4 regions of the Exiguobacterium sp. N4-1P genome follow, and region 2 is predicted to be linked to each of the others. Evidence: predicted binding sites of a transcription regulator. Region 2 holds the regulator's gene; each other region holds the start of a gene.

Region 1 (3,905 bases), 960 kb from region 2:
AGAAAAGTTAAAGTGCACCGTGGAATGTACGGTTGATGACATCGATTTGTTGTTCGCGTGTCAACTTAATGAAGTTGACGGCATAACCCGATACACGAATCGTCAACTGTGGATAAAGTTCAGGATGCTCCATCGCATCGAGTAAAGTGGCGCGGTCGAACACGTTGACGTTTAAGTGATGACCACGGGTAGTCGTACCGCCCATATAGCCGTCAAGTAGACCGACTGTATTGTTGATACGTGTTGTTTCATCTTTTCCGAGTGCTTTCGGAACGATTGAGAACGTGTAGGAAATACCATCTAAGGCATGCTCATAAGGTAATTTGCCGACAGAAGTCAACGCAGCGACTGCACCACGTGTGTCACGTCCGTGCATTGGATTTGCTCCCGGTGCGAACGGTTCGCCAGCGCGACGACCATCGGGTGTATTCCCGGTTTTTTTACCGTACACGACGTTTGACGTGATCGTCAGAACAGATTGGGTTGGTAAAGCATCACGATACGTTGGATGTTTCCGGATTTTTTCCATAAAGAGTTCGACGAGATCGACGGCCATTTGATCGACACGATCATCGTTATTTCCGAATTTCGGGAAATCGCCTTCGATTTTAAAGTCGACTGTAATGCCATCCGTATCTCGGATTGGTGTGACTTTAGCATAACGAATCGCTGACAGACTATCGGCGACAACGGATAATCCGGCAATCCCACAAGCCATCGTCCGTAAAATTTCAGGATCGTGGAGTGCCATTTCAATGCGCTCATAACTATATTTATCATGCATGAAGTGAATGACATTCAGTGTATTGACATAGAGCTCAGCTAACCAATCCAATTGTTTATCATAGGCGGCCATGACGGTTTCATAATCGAGCACGTCATCTAAAATCAAGTCGGAAGGAGGGGCGACTTGAATTTTGAGTTTTTCGTCGACGCCACCGTTCAACGTGTAGAGTAAGGCTTTTGCTAAGTTCGCCCGGGCGCCGAAGAATTGCATTTGTTTACCGATTTTCATTGCTGAGACACAACAAGCAATCCCGTAATCATCACCATAAATCGGAAGCATCAAGTCATCATTTTCATATTGGATCGAACTAGACAGGATGGACATCTTCGCACAAAATTCTTTGAAACCACGTGGAAGTTTTGGTGACCATAAAACGGTTAAGTTCGGTTCAGGTGCCGGACCGAGGTTGACGAGTGTCTGCAAGAAGCGGAACGAACTTTTTGTGACGTTCGAGCGACCGTCTTCACTCATGCCGCCGATTGATTCTGTTACCCACGTCGGGTCACCGGAAAAGAGTTCGTTGTAATCGGGTGTCCGAAGAAACTTGACGATTCGAAGTTTCATCACAAAGTGGTCGACAAGTTCTTGCGCGCTCTCTTCTGTCAACCGACCCGTTTGCAAGTCACGTTCGATATAAATATCAAGGAAGGTCGAAACGCGACCGAGCGACATCGCTGCTCCGTTTTGTTCTTTGATTGCTGCGAGATAAGCAAGATAGACCCACTGGAATGCTTCTTGGGCCGTTTCAGCTGGTCGTGATAAGTCACATGTGTAACGTTTACCGAGTTCTGTCAGTTCATGAAGGGAGCGGAGTTGTTCGTTCATCTCCTCGCGATCACGAATCATCGCTTCTGATAAAAATCCACCGTGTGCTTTCAAATCCGCTTTTCTTGCAGCAATGAGGTGAGCTGTTCCATAAAGGGCGACGCGACGGTAATCACCGATGATCCGTCCGCGACCGTAAGCATCAGGAAGTCCAGTGATGATACCGGCTTTACGGGCAGCACGCATTTCGGGCGTATACGCATCGAAAACCCCTTGATTATGCGTTTTACGGTACTCGCTAAAAATCTGTGTAACAGTGTCATCTGATTTAAAACCATACGCTTCTAAGGCATCATTGACCATTCGGATACCACCGTTCGGATGAATCGAACGTTTGAATGGTTCATCGGTCTGTAGACCAACGATTTTTTCGAGTTCAGGATTGAGGTAACCTGGACCGTGCGAAAGAATTGAAGATGGAGTTGCAGCATCAACGGCATAGACACCACCACGAATTCGTTCTTCTTCTGTTAACTGCATGATTTGTTGCCATAACGTGTTGGTTGCATCGGTCGGACCGGCGAGGAACTGATCGTCTCCTGTGTATTCTGAACGATTGCGCCGGATGAAATCAGCGACATCAATCTTTTCCATCCATTCTCCACCTTCGAATCGTTGCCATGCCTGTGTTTTTTCAAGTAACATCATCAACACTCCTTCATTAGTAAGGTCAGCGGTTCTTAATACATCTCTTATGTGAATAGTGTAACAAACAATTCGGGATAGAGGTTTTACGTATATGTGAATCTTTTAACAAATGTAAAAGTGTTGCTATGACTTACTTCACAGTAAATTGTATCAGTCAGTGTCCCGTGTTCAAAAAACAGAAAAAGACTGCTGTGAAAGGATTTTTCTGTAGCTGTATCATTAATTTGTAGTGGAATGGATAGAGACAGAAGCTAGTGTGATAAAAGTCACGCGGCGCTACCTTGTATTTTTAGGACGTATCGTTGACAATGAAAAAGGGAATATAGAACGTGGAGGTGGAGTGAATGGAGTTTTCGCCATTAAAAGAGCAAGCAGACTATCGAACAGGGGACTGGGTTTCCCTAAAAGTATCAACTGAAGGAACAGAACGGATCGGGATGATCACCGAGTTTGAAGACGACGGGTTTTGGCTCCGGTTTGAAGATGATTTTGATTTCGAGGACTTTATCGGTTACGACCAGAAGTACCTCGCACGATTAGTTCGACGCCCAATCGATGTCAGAGCAACTTATCCTGTACTTGCTGGTTTTGAAACACTTGCTGTTGAGCTGCAAGATCGAATGGCGCAAGGTTTCGAAGTGTTAAGTGCAGATCAACAAAATGAGACAGAAATCGTTTTTCATATTCGGTTAATCGATTCTGGAAATGAATATACGCAGACGTTACGCGGTATTAAAACTGAAACCGATGATCGTTTCGAATATGTAACAGAATGATAGACAAGAGAGTAGGAGAAGATACGTTATGAATTTTACTAAACCTTTTATTAATGAAGCGTGGGAACGAGCACGCTTTGAACAAATGATGCCCGTTCAAGAACAAGCCATTCCTCTAATCCGTGAGGGGAAAGATGTCTTAGTCGAAGCGCCGACAGGAACTGGGAAAACGCTCGCTTATGTCATTCCAGCCCTCGAGCGCATCGATCCGAATGAACCACACGTTCAAGTCGCGATTACGGCACCGACACGAGAACTGGTCATGCAAATTCATCAAGTCATCCAATTATTTGCCCAAGGAAGCGGGATTAAGTCAGGTGCGTTCATCGGTGGCGTTGAATTAAAACGTCAATATGAGCGTCTCAAGAAAAAACCACAAATCATTGTTGGGACACCAGGACGCTTAGTTGAGTTGATTGATTCAAAAAAGTTGAAGATGCATAAAGTAAAATTGATTGTTTTAGATGAGGCTGATCAAATCTACGAAAGTGGAATGAGTGCATCAGCGACGCGCATCGCGAACAGTGCGCTTCGTGACCGCCAGTTAGCACTCGTTTCAGCAACATTGCCTGAACGGACAGCAGCATGGGGACGGACACTTTCGAATGATCCAGAAGTCATCCGAGTTGAACGGACGGAGACGACGCAAGTCAAGTTCGGTTACATCGAAACATCCCGTCGTCTGAAACCGGAAATGTTACGTCGTTTGTCTAATATGCAACAGGTCAAAGTGTTGACGTTCATAAACAACCGTTCTTTCCTCGGTCCGTTAAACGGTGAATTAAGCAAGTTTTCGCTGAAATACCGGATTTTAGATGCCGAAAAAGGGAAAAGAGAACGGATGGAGACGTTACGTTCATATAAACGGG
Region 2 (3,905 bases):
GCAATCTTTTTAAACAACCAATCCGTAACGTAATAGACCGGTGCGAGGATGATCAGCATCCAAAGGGCAATTTTCCAGATCGACATCTCTTTCGTCTCAAGTATCACGGTGTACAGCGAACCGTACAAGACGAATTGAATCCCGAGCCACAGCAACGATTGGTTCATCACTTGGTCGCTTGAGAGATAGCGCGCCAGGATTTTTCGTTTTTCGAGTCGAAACGGGAGATCAAACACGAGAAAGACAAGCGGTAACAGACTCAAGTACATGGTCGTGCTGAAGATTTCCGTAAACGTTCCTGCTGTCGCCATCAAGGCAGCGATGACCCAACTCTTATTCTGCAATTGATTTTTTTCGATATAAGCAACCGTCAACGCCTGTAATCGTTCCTCTCGGAGCGTTTGTTCCATCCTGAAATGCCCTCCCTCGTTTCAACTGTCTATACTGTCATATACTTACAGTTTACCAGTTATGTTTCAAAAAAAAAGAAACTTCCTTAAAAAAGGAGTTTCTAGGCTGAAACTTGAATGATGAGATAGATGACGCTATACGCAACAATTGCTAACGGAATCAGTGCCACACCAATCAACCAACCGTTCTTATCACGGATTCCGAGATACAGAACAAGACAGCCGACGATGAAGGCAATTAACGTCGTAAATGGATTCATAATGCTTCCCCCTCTTGATTACCTATTAAGAAATTTCCCATTCCCTCAAAAGGATAAACACAGAAAACGACTTCAATCGGTTCATCAACATTATCCAGGCTGTAAGCTTCTGTTTTGCCGCCACCACTATAACAAAAAACACCACTCGGCAAATGCCAAGTGATGTACATATGGAGACTATCGGGCTCGAACCGACGACCTTTTGGCTGCCAGCCAAACGCTCTCCCAGCTGAGCTAAGCCCCCTCATATTCTTGTAATCAGTATAAACCATATCGATTCACTTTTTCAATATAAAAAGAGCGCTTCCAAACAAAAACCTCTCCGTCGCCGAAACGACCGAGAGGAGACTGTTACTTATTCAACTCACGCATCAAATCCGCTTGCCGTTCAAGCTCCGCCTGTTGCTCAAGAATCAGTACTTTTTTGTACGTCCGGGCTGAAATCATGATGCTGATTTCATAGAGGACGAACAACGGTACCGAAATCATCAGATGTGACGTCACATCCGGTGGTGAGATTAAAGCCGCGATGACAAACAGCGCAAAGTACGCATATTTTCGATTTTTCCGCATGAACAATGGCGTCACGAGTCCAAGACGAGTCAAGAACATCGTCACGACCGGCAGTTGGAACAAGATACCGAACGGAATCGTCAGCCGGATTAAGAAACTGAAATAGTTTTCGACCCCGATGACTTGCTCGATGCCGAGCTCTTGCCCAAGTTCCGTCGATACTTTGAGTAGAAACGGAAGTAACCAAAAATAAGAGAACGCGATCCCGGACAAAAATAAGAAAAACGTGACCGGAATATACGTCAAGGTCGCTTTCTGTTCCTGTTCGAATAAACCGGGTCGGATGAACGCCCATAGCTGGTACATCCAAAATGGTGAAGCCAGGACGACCGCGATGATGAACGCTAAATTCAAGTACAACATCAGGGGATCGGCCACATTAAAGGCATTCAATCCGATGCCGAGCTCTTTCAGGTCCGACTGCAGAAATCGCACGAGCGGTCGGACGAGCGGAAAGGCCGCGGCGAACAAGACGACGACGATGATGAGTGACCAGACGATCCGCTTGCGCAACTCGTCTAGATGCGATGTCACACTCTGTTCTTGATCAATCGCCATAATTTAATCACTTCTCTTTCGATTCATCCTTTTTGTCTTTATCATCGTCCATGATGCCGTTTGTCGCACTCTTGAACTCTTTTAACGTCTGACCGGCAGCACGACCGAGCTCCGGTAACTTTTTCGGTCCGAAGATGATCAAGGCGACGGCACCGATTAAGGCGATACTTCCTGGTCCAATACCGAGTGTAAACGGGATTAAGTTTTCCATTATGATTTCACTCCTTCAGCTGATTGCGAATAATGCTTCATGAAATAAACTAGTGACTGCAACTCGATCGACAAATCGATGTGATGGACCCGAACATGGGCCGGTACGTTCAACCGCGCCGGTGTAAAGTTCAGGATTCCGGTCACACCATACTCAACTAACTCATCCGCTACTGACTGTGCGAACTGGGATGGGACCGTCAAGATGGCGACATCAACCTTGTTCGCTTCGATTTGCTCTTTCATGTCAGAGACATGATAGATAGGAACGTCTTGCGTCGTTGTTCCGACCTTGTTTTCGTCCGCATCAAACGCAACGACTATCCGAGTACTATTATTCTTTAAAAAGTTATAATTTGCAAACGCCGTTCCGAGATGTCCGACCCCGACAAGTGCCACATTCGTGACTTCATCCTGATTCAGTGTCTTTCGGAAAAACGTCAATAGATGTTGTACGTTGTAACCGTATCCTTTTTTCCCTAACGCCCCAAAGTAGGAAAAATCGCGGCGGATCGTCGCTGAATCGACTTTGACCGCTTCACTGAGCTCTGCTGAAGAGACGCGCAGCTTGCCTGAGTTATAAAGACTCTGAATGAAACGATAATATAACGGCAGTCGTTTCGCCGTCGCTTGTGGTATTTTTGTGTCTGGCCCATTCATACTGCAGTTCCCCCTTCGGCCACGTTCTGACGTGGCACCCAAATCAATGCAAAGAATTCTATTCTCTTTGATTGTAAACCACTTCACATAGACTAACAAATAATATATTCCACGGGACTCCTGCGTTTTTTTCATGATAGACTAAAGGGTGGAAGGATGGATGTTTTTATGATTCTCTTACAAGTGAACCAACTATCAAAATCATTCGGTGTTGAGCCGATTTTAGACAATATTAAACTCGAAGTACAGGAGCGAGACCGGATTGCGCTCGTCGGACGAAATGGTGCCGGAAAATCGACACTTTTAAAAATCATCGCCGGAGAGCTCAGTCATGACTCTGGTGAGATCATGAAGAGTAAGGAAGTGAAAATCGGTTACCTCGCCCAGGACAGTGGTCTTGAGTCGAATGAAACGATCTGGAATGAAATGTTGACCGTGTTCGAGCACCTGCAAGAGCAGGAACGTTCGCTCCGTCGGATGGAGATTGAGATGGGAATGGACCATATCTTGAATGATGCTGTTGCTTATGACCGTCTGTTGAAAACATACGATCAGGCACAACATGACTTCTCGGACGCCGGCGGTTACCAGTTCGAAGCCAACATCCGCTCCGTCCTGCACGGGATGCGTTTTTATCCGGACGATTATTCACGCCGGATCCAGACGCTATCCGGTGGACAACGGACGCGACTCGCACTGGCGAAGATGTTACTTCAGGCACCTGAGCTGTTGATTCTTGACGAGCCGACGAACCACCTCGACATCGATACACTCTCTTGGCTCGAAAGTTACCTGGCTGGTTACCGTGGAGCGGTCTTGATCGTCTCCCACGATCGTTACTTCCTCGACCAGGTCGTCAACGTCGTTTATGAACTGTCACGCAACGTCTGCCGGAAGTTTACCGGCAACTACACGAAGTACTTGGAACAAAAGGCAGCACTGTATGAACAAGAGATGAAGCAGTTCGAACAGCAACAGGAAGACATCGCGAAGATGCAAGACTTCATCCAGCGTAACATCGCACGGGCGACGACGACGAAACGCGCACAAAGCGTCCGCAAACGTCTTGAAAAAGTCGACCGGATTGATCGTCCGGATGGGGATGAACGCAGCACCGTCCTGTCGTTCCCGATTGAAAAACAAAGTGGGAACGATGTGTTACAAGTCACGCAACTCGCGGTCGGCTATGAAGAAGCCGTCTCAAAAGGCATCACGTTCCGCTTACAACGCGGCG
Region 3 (3,905 bases), 1.2 Mb from region 2:
AACGTGAAGAAGCGAGACAAGGAATCGAAAATGATTATCATGTTGCTCAAAAACCGCTTGAATTCCAAGTGAACCTTGAAAAACCATACGAACAATTGGCGATTCAGAAAAAGAACGGATGAACAGTTGCAATTCCGTTCCTTTCTTGGTACGATACTTGAGTATGCTTAACCTTATGTAAAGCAAAAACACTTGATACATTGAGAGCTAGATAGGAGGGAATCCCATGCGCGTTAAAATTACTTTGGCTTGCACTGAAACTGGTGACCGTACTTATATCACTAAAAAGAACAAGCGTAACAACCCAGAGCGTCTTGAGTTGAAGAAATACAACCCACGTCTCCGTAAGCACACACTTCACCGTGAAGTAAAATAATTGAGATGGAAGCCGTCACCTTGTGTGATGGCTTTTTTTGTGAATGGGGGAATACTATATGAATAAAAAAGCAGCGCGACGGGTAATCGGTGAGCGACTGAACGAGTTGGAAAACCGGCAGGAGCGGGAACGACGAATTGCAGAGCAGTTATTTGTATTGCCAGAATGGATGAGTGCGACATCAATTGCGGTGACCCTCTCGTTTCGAAACGAATGTTCAACGGATCGAGTCATTCAACAAGCATGGGCGGATGGAAAACGTGTCGTCATTCCGAAGGTCATCGGTCAAGAAATGAGATTTTTTGAACATTCGCCAAGCAGTCGACTGATTGAGAATTCGATGGGGATTTTTGAACCGGATGCAACTGCTTTTGAAATTGCATTGCCGACGATTGATCTTTGTATCGTACCGGGTCGTGCCTATATGCGTAATGGCTATCGCTTAGGATGGGGTGGTGGGTTTTATGATCGTGCGTTGATTGATTTTTCAGGTCCGACGCTTTCGATTGCATTTGCCGTTCAAGTCGTGGAACGATTCGAAGTAGAATCATTTGATCGCCCGGTTGATACAATTGTCACTGAAGATGAGGTCATTCAATGTCATTAACTGTTCTTCTATTCATCTGCTTAGCCCTCGGATATGCTGGCTATCAATTCGGATTATTAACGAAAAGCGGTGCATTCTTGACGATACTTGTCGGCAGCACGGTCGTCTATGCGCTCGATTCCGAAGGATTAGTCCTGTTACTGTTATTCTTCGGTAGCTCTAGCCTGTTATCAAAACTCGGTAAGGCACGCAAGCAGTCCGTCGATCAAATCGTCGAGAAAGATGGTGCACGAGATGGTTGGCAAGTACTTGCCAACGGTGGAACCGCTATGCTTGCTTCGATAGGCGTTGTACTGACAAATGAATTTGATTTTTTATTAGTTTTCTTGATTGTCATTGCTGCTTCGAATGCAGATACATGGGCATCCGAGATTGGTCCGCTTTCTAAAAAAGAACCGATTTCAATCCGGACGTTTAAACCGGTCTTACGAGGAACGAGCGGCGGGGTATCCTTACTCGGGACACTCGCGACAATCATCGGTGCATTATTTATCGCGACAGCGGGTGATATTCTATTCGATTTGTCCGTAAAGCAATGGTTGATCGTCGCGGCCGGAGGTGTCCTTGGCAGTATTCTCGATACGGTGTTAGGCGCTACCGTCCAACGAAAGTATCGTTGTCAGATTTGTGGCAAAGAAACCGAGAAAAAAATCCATCATGGTACTACGACACAATATGTCCGAGGGTGGAAGTGGCTAGGGAATGACGCCGTTAATTATTTGTCCAGTACGCTAGCGGGGCTGATTGGTTTCATGTTGTATCGATTGTGGTAATGGAAGGTGAAGTACCTGACTTCCTTATGTTAGGATATTGTTGACACAAATTAGACAAAATGTGACCGTTTACACAGTCTTTTATAGTTTGTGAAAGATGTTACAATCTAATTGTGATATAGTTAACAAACTTTTAGTTTGTTTGGAAGGGTGGACATATCGGATGGAATTACATGCTAAAGTTACACGCGTTGCGTTAATTGGTGCGGGGGCAGTAGGATCAAGTTTTGCGTATCAAATGACGACAGCTGGACTTTGTGAAGAACTTGTCATCATTGATGTGAATAAAGCAAAAGCTGAAGGGGAAGCGATGGATTTAAATCACGGGACGCCATTCAGTTCTTCGCCGATGCGGATATGGGCAGGGGATTACGTGGATTGTAAAGATGCCGAAGTCATCGTGATCACGGCCGGTGCACCACAAAAACCGGGTGAGACACGACTTGACCTCGTTGCGAAAAATGCTTTAATCATGAAAGAAATGATGCGCCAAATCATGGAATCAGGATTTGACGGCATCATCGTCGTTGCATCAAATCCCGTTGACATCATGGCACATTTAGCATGGAAATATTCTGGTTTACCAAAGTCACGCGTCTTCGGATCAGGAACGGTACTCGATACGGCACGCTTGCGCCAAATGTTAGGAGAATACTTTAATATCGATTCACGAAACGCCCACGCCTATATTTTAGGTGAGCATGGCGACACGGAATTCGCTGCCTGGAGCAACTCAAGAATCTATGGAAAAACGATTGATGAACTGCTTGCAGAAGACGATCGTTATTCTCAAAAAGATTTAGATCAAATCTATATCAATGTACGCGATGCAGCCTATCATATCATTGAACGAAAAGGTGCAACATACTATGCGATTGGACTTGGTCTCGTTCGGATCGTCCGTGCGATTCTCGGGAACGAGAACTGTTTGTTGACTGTAGGAGCGCACGTTGACGGACAGTACGGGATTTCTGGTATTCATATCGGTGTACCTGCCGTGATTAACCGACAAGGTGTGCGCGAAGTCATCGAGGTGTCGCTGACGGATGAGGAATTAAAAAAATTCCATCATTCGGCGGAAGTTTTACGTCAAACGATGGAACCTGTCTTACGTTAAATCGGAAGCGTCAATCGTACCCACTGAACTCGGGCAAACGGAGTTTCAGTGGGTACGATTTTTTGATTAGAAAAAAGAACGCGATAAAAAATCTGAAAACTAGGTTTTATTTTACTAGAAAAAGGTTATGTTAGGGATAGAAGAGTTTTTCATGTCTTAAGAAACATTAGAAAACTCACAAAGGGGAGAAACGATAGTCATGTATACATTTCGAACGTTAACAAAGGAAGATGCAGAACAGTATTGGCGCTTACGCCTCGAAGGGCTAAAAAATCATCCGGATGCATTTGGTCATTCTTTTGACGATGAGCAACAAACGCCGCTCGAAGAAGTTCAAGAGGGGCTAGAAGGAGATCCGGAGTCGGATGAAGTTTGGATCGGGATATTCGATGAAGATACATTGTTTGGATTTGGTCAGGTCAAACCGTACGAACTGTCACGGGAATCACATAAGGCGATGATTTCTGGTGTCTATATCTCACCGGATTATCGTGGGGGCACGGGGCGCGCCCTGATGGAGGCCTTGATTGAAGAGGCGAAACAAATTCCGGAAGTCGAACAAGTCATTCTAGCCGTCTTGTCAGGAAATGAAGCTGCTCAAAAACTCTATGAATCACTTGGTTTCGAAGTATATGCAGAAGACCCTGATTCGGTCAAACTAGAGGATGGGACGTATCGAGATGACATTTGGATGAAAAAATACGTCTAAATGAAAGAGTTAAGAAGTCATTTAAAGGATGAAAGTCGTAGCGCAACTGTTGCTATGGCTTTTTTTCATAGTAGGCGGTCGCTTTTTTTGATTGTGCATTCTTTTTCGACTGGAGAGAGATATTTGGTATCATAAGAAGGAAACGATTTCATTAAAATAAGCCGTCCTTCCTTAAAAAGGACGTCAAACGAGGAGCGAACAAGATGAAAGCTGTGATTGAGACGATTCGTGAATTAGTAGAAATCCCAAGTCCGACTGGATTTACCGCGCATGCTCTTACATATGTAGAAAATCGATTTAAAGCAGAAGGAATTACGTATAAA
Region 4 (3,905 bases), 520 kb from region 2:
CCTGCTGATTTGCTTGGGGATTTATCCGGTTCAGAGAGCGGGACGAACTCAGGCTATCAAGAAACAGCGAAAGAAAAAGAAGCCGCCGATTTTGTCTCGGTCGTGCTCGCCGATACGGAACGTGTCTGGACGAAGGAGTTTAAACATGACGGGATGACATACAAAGAACCGACACTTGTCCTTTATACCGACCAAGTCAGTTCAGCGTGTGGACAAGCCGGAAAATCGGTCGGTCCTTTTTATTGTCCAGGCGATCAGAAATTATACATTGATTTAAGTTTTTATGATGAATTACAAACTAAGTACGGGGCGCCTGGCGACTTTGCGATGGCTTACGTCATTGCCCATGAAGTCGGTCATCACGTCCAGACGTTACTCGGGACGTCAGATGAGATCATGCCGCTCCGTCAAAAGATGAGCGAAGAGAAATTCAATAAATACCTCGTCCGGTTCGAACTGCAGGCAGATTATTATGCCGGCGTGTGGGCACATCACGCGCAAGGGGAGAACTTGTTGGAAGAAGGCGACCTTGAAGAAGCGCTTGGTGCTGCAAATGCCGTCGGTGACGATACCCTTCAGAAAAAAGGTCAAGGATACGTCGTGCCGGAAAGCTTTACGCACGGGACATCGAAACAACGGAAAAGCTGGTTCCAAAAAGGTTTTGATAACGGAACGATTGAAGGCGGCGACACGTTCGAAGCAGCAAACTTATAAGCGGATGACTTCAAAAAGAGACCGTTCCGAGTGGGGAACGGTCTCTTTGGGTTAGTCGTTGTAATTGTTAAACATCTTCGCATCATCCGGCACATTGGCGAGGTAGACGATTTTTCCGTCTGCATCAAGGCGGGCGATATCCGTCCCGTCCTGCGTGAAGACCGCTCCGTCAGCCCGCTTGCCGCAGACGGCCCAGCGTGTCTCGAATGTATCGCCATCTGCTGACGGGAGCCAGGCTTCATACATGTGCTTGATGTCCTGGTTGGCAGTGAAGACCAGGCGGACGAATTTTTTCCAGGCGTCGATGCCATGTTGTTCCTGTCCACTCAAGACGAACGTGATGTCGTCCGAAAAGAGGGAAGAGAGGTCACTAAAAGCCTGTTCATCGGTCCGGGAAGCGTCAAATAACTCAAAGTAGCGGTCAAGTGTAGTCATGCGTAAGTCTCCTTTTAGTTGCGAATCATTTGTTGTTCAATCAAGGCTTGCAATGTCGTTAAGTGGTCAGGGGGACAGTTCCTGTCGATTTCCTGTCGGAGCGATCCAATCGTTTCACGTTTTAAGGTCGATTGCCAAGCATCTTCCGCTTCCGTCATCAAGTTAGATAAGAGGCGGACGTTCTGTTCTTTGATGCCCATCAAGTCTTCAAAGACACCACTTGAAGCATAAAGGGATTGTTTTCCTTCGATGGCTTCGTAGACGTCAAAGATACGAATCCGATCGGAAGGTTGATTCAGTCGGAAACCGCCTTTGACCCCCGGGACAGACAGAAGGAGGTCGGCACTGACGAGTTTACGCAATAGTTTTTGAAAGTACGTCGGTGAAGCGCCGAGCTGCTGACTGATGAACTCACCGGGTAAAAGTCCTTTCTCCGGCAAAAAGGTCAGTAACAGCATCGCGTAGACGGATTGTTCGACTCCGGTTTTCATTTGCATGGTAATTCGCCCTTTCTGTATAACGTAGATAACTATTGTCTATAATAGTGGACGTTAGCAATTTTGTCGAGTAAAACGCTTCTCACAAAACCGTCACACCTTTGGAGCGGCATTCTCATGGCAACTAAACGAAGGATTCGGTATACTGAATGTACGATATGTGAAAATATTCACTAAAAGTCGTTCACAATTTGTGAAGGGGCGTTTTTATATGAATCCACTTAAAGGAATCATCTCGATTCCACGTACGATCATGTTGCAATTGATGCTGGCGGCTGTCCTGATGGGGATTGCGGTCATCGGTCAATCGTACTTGATCGTCATCATCGTCGACCGCATTTTTCTCCAAGGGGACGCCTTTGCGGCAATTGTTCCGCTACTCGGTATCTTACTGCTCATGCTGATGTTACGGGTCGCTGTCACGTACTGGAACGGGCGGCTCGGGACGGTTCTCGCGGCACGTGTCAAACAAGACATTCGCCAGGCGCTCGTCGCGAAGTATACGATGAGTTCCGTCGAAGTGATGTCGCAAGGACAGTCGGGACAAAAGGTCAGTGTGTTGCTTGACGCGGTCGATGAGATGGACAGCTATTACAGCCAATACTTGCCGAAAGTCATCCAGACGTCGATCGTTCCCTTGATGGTGCTGATCGCAGCATTCAGTTATGACTGGATTACGGGACTCGTCATGATGATCACGGCACCATTCATTCCACTGTTCTACATCGTCATCGGAATCATGACGCAAAAACGTGCCGATACGCAGCTCGAGAAGATGACGGCGTTCTCCGGAACCTTCCTCGATACGCTGCAAGGCATCACGACGTTAAAGTTGTTTGGTCGCGCGAAAGCACAGCAGGACGTCATCGAACGGAGTAGTCTCGACTTCCGCGATGCGACGCTGACCGTGCTGAAGCTCGCCTTCTTGTCGTCGTTGATGCTTGAGTTCATCTCGATGCTCAGCATGGGGATGATTGCGCTTGAGGTCAGCTTGCGGTTGATTTTATTCCAAAGCATCACCTTTGTTCCGGCCTTCCTGATGCTCGTGCTTGCACCGGAGTATTATTTGGCCTTAAAAGAGATGGGGGCAGCATTCCATACCGGACGGGGCAGTGTTGCGGCGGCGAAACAGATTGCGTCTGAACTGACGCAAGACGACCGGGGCGTAACGTTCGGAACGGTTGAATTAAAGTCCGCGACACCACCGCGGATTGAATTAAAAAACGTGGACTTTACGTATCAGGACGAGCGGTTTGCACTGACCGACGTCACGCTGCGCATCGAACCGTACCAAAAAGTCGCCTTGATCGGACGAAGTGGTGCCGGGAAGTCGACCGTCCTGCAGTTACTCGCGGGACTGGCCGATCCAAAGAACGGCGAAGTGCTCCTGAATGGTCAGCCACGCGCACAAATCACGGAAACGAGCTGGTTCGGACAGCTCAGCTATATCTCGCAGCATCCTTACCTGTATGCGGGGACACTCGCCGACAACATCGCCATCGGTGAATTACGGGAGGCGACGCGGACAGACATCGAGCGTGCGGCGGCTGCCGCAGGACTCGGGGAACTGATTGCGAGTTTACCGGACGGGCTCGACACCGGAATCGGTGAAGGGGGGCGCGGTCTATCGGGTGGCGAAAAACAACGGGTCGCACTCGCCCGTGCCTTCTTGAAACGGCCGAACGTCATCCTGTTCGATGAACCGACGACGGGACTCGACGTCAAGACGGAACACCTGTTACAGCAGGCAATCCAGGAACTCGGACGGACGGCGACCGTCATCACGGTCGCACACCGTCTGCATACGATCGAACAGTCGGACAACATCGTCATTTTAGAGGCCGGCCGGATCGTCGACCAAGGCACACATGAGGCGTTACTCGCACGGGATTCAGAGTATGCACGGATGCGTGCCGTCCAACGAGGGGAGGAAACACGATGAAGGAATTGATGGGTATTTTTCGATTGATGCTGCACCAGAAACGGGATATCGTCCTCTCGATTGTCTTTGGTGTTCTTGCCGGCGTCACGGCGGTGGGTCTGTTTGCGGCAAGCGGCTTCCTGATTTCGAAGGCGGCACTGTTGCCACCGATTCAAACACTCGCTGTACTGATTGCCTTGCAAAAAATATCAAGCCTGACGCGTGCCGTCAGTCGGTATGCGGAGCGTTATTACTCGCACCGGGCAACGTTTACGATTTTGAGTGATTTACGGACGACGTTTTACAAACGGCTCGAACCGCTTGCGCCGGGAATCTTC

What was found. The regulator Rex, encoded in region 2, represses fermentation and respiration genes when NADH is low (regulators of the CRP and FNR family bind a similar motif). The targets are predictions, from matches to a motif close to TTGTGAAATATTTCACAA.
Region 1: a site for Rex is predicted at 2,352-2,369, ahead of pflB (formate C-acetyltransferase). Genes of this name have one in related genera too.
Region 3: a site for Rex is predicted at 1,868-1,885, ahead of A0126_RS04405 (L-lactate dehydrogenase). Genes of this name have one in related genera too.
Region 4: a site for Rex is predicted at 1,805-1,822, ahead of cydD (thiol reductant ABC exporter subunit CydD). Genes of this name have one in related genera too.

What each region holds. Positions count from the first base shown of each region.
Region 1 is NZ_CP022236.1:584,613-588,517, forward strand. Features, by position in the region: gene pflB (formate C-acetyltransferase) at 8-2,257, opposite strand; gene A0126_RS02995 (hypothetical protein) at 2,605-3,036, shown strand; gene A0126_RS03000 (DEAD/DEAH box helicase) at 3,065-3,905, shown strand, end outside.
Region 2 is NZ_CP022236.1:2,658,947-2,662,851, forward strand. Features, by position in the region: gene A0126_RS13540 (hypothetical protein) at 1-410, opposite strand, end outside; gene A0126_RS19430 (hypothetical protein) at 512-670, opposite strand; tRNA gene A0126_RS13545 (tRNA-Ala) at 842-914, opposite strand; gene tatC (twin-arginine translocase subunit TatC) at 1,022-1,801, opposite strand; gene A0126_RS13555 (twin-arginine translocase TatA/TatE family subunit) at 1,809-2,012, opposite strand; gene A0126_RS13560 (redox-sensing transcriptional repressor Rex) at 2,012-2,671, opposite strand; gene A0126_RS13565 (ABC-F family ATP-binding cassette domain-containing protein) at 2,840-3,905, shown strand, end outside.
Region 3 is NZ_CP022236.1:868,063-871,967, forward strand. Features, by position in the region: gene A0126_RS04385 (glycoside hydrolase family 57 protein) at 1-122, shown strand, start outside; gene rpmG (50S ribosomal protein L33) at 227-376, shown strand; gene A0126_RS04395 (5-formyltetrahydrofolate cyclo-ligase) at 435-983, shown strand; gene A0126_RS04400 (DUF92 domain-containing protein) at 974-1,756, shown strand; gene A0126_RS04405 (L-lactate dehydrogenase) at 1,920-2,873, shown strand; gene A0126_RS04410 (GNAT family N-acetyltransferase) at 3,073-3,582, shown strand; gene A0126_RS04415 (M42 family metallopeptidase) at 3,786-3,905, shown strand, end outside.
Region 4 is NZ_CP022236.1:144,220-148,124, forward strand. Features, by position in the region: gene A0126_RS00895 (KPN_02809 family neutral zinc metallopeptidase) at 1-714, shown strand, start outside; gene A0126_RS00900 (nuclear transport factor 2 family protein) at 766-1,149, opposite strand; gene A0126_RS00905 (Rrf2 family transcriptional regulator) at 1,164-1,646, opposite strand; gene cydD (thiol reductant ABC exporter subunit CydD) at 1,858-3,588, shown strand; gene cydC (thiol reductant ABC exporter subunit CydC) at 3,585-3,905, shown strand, end outside.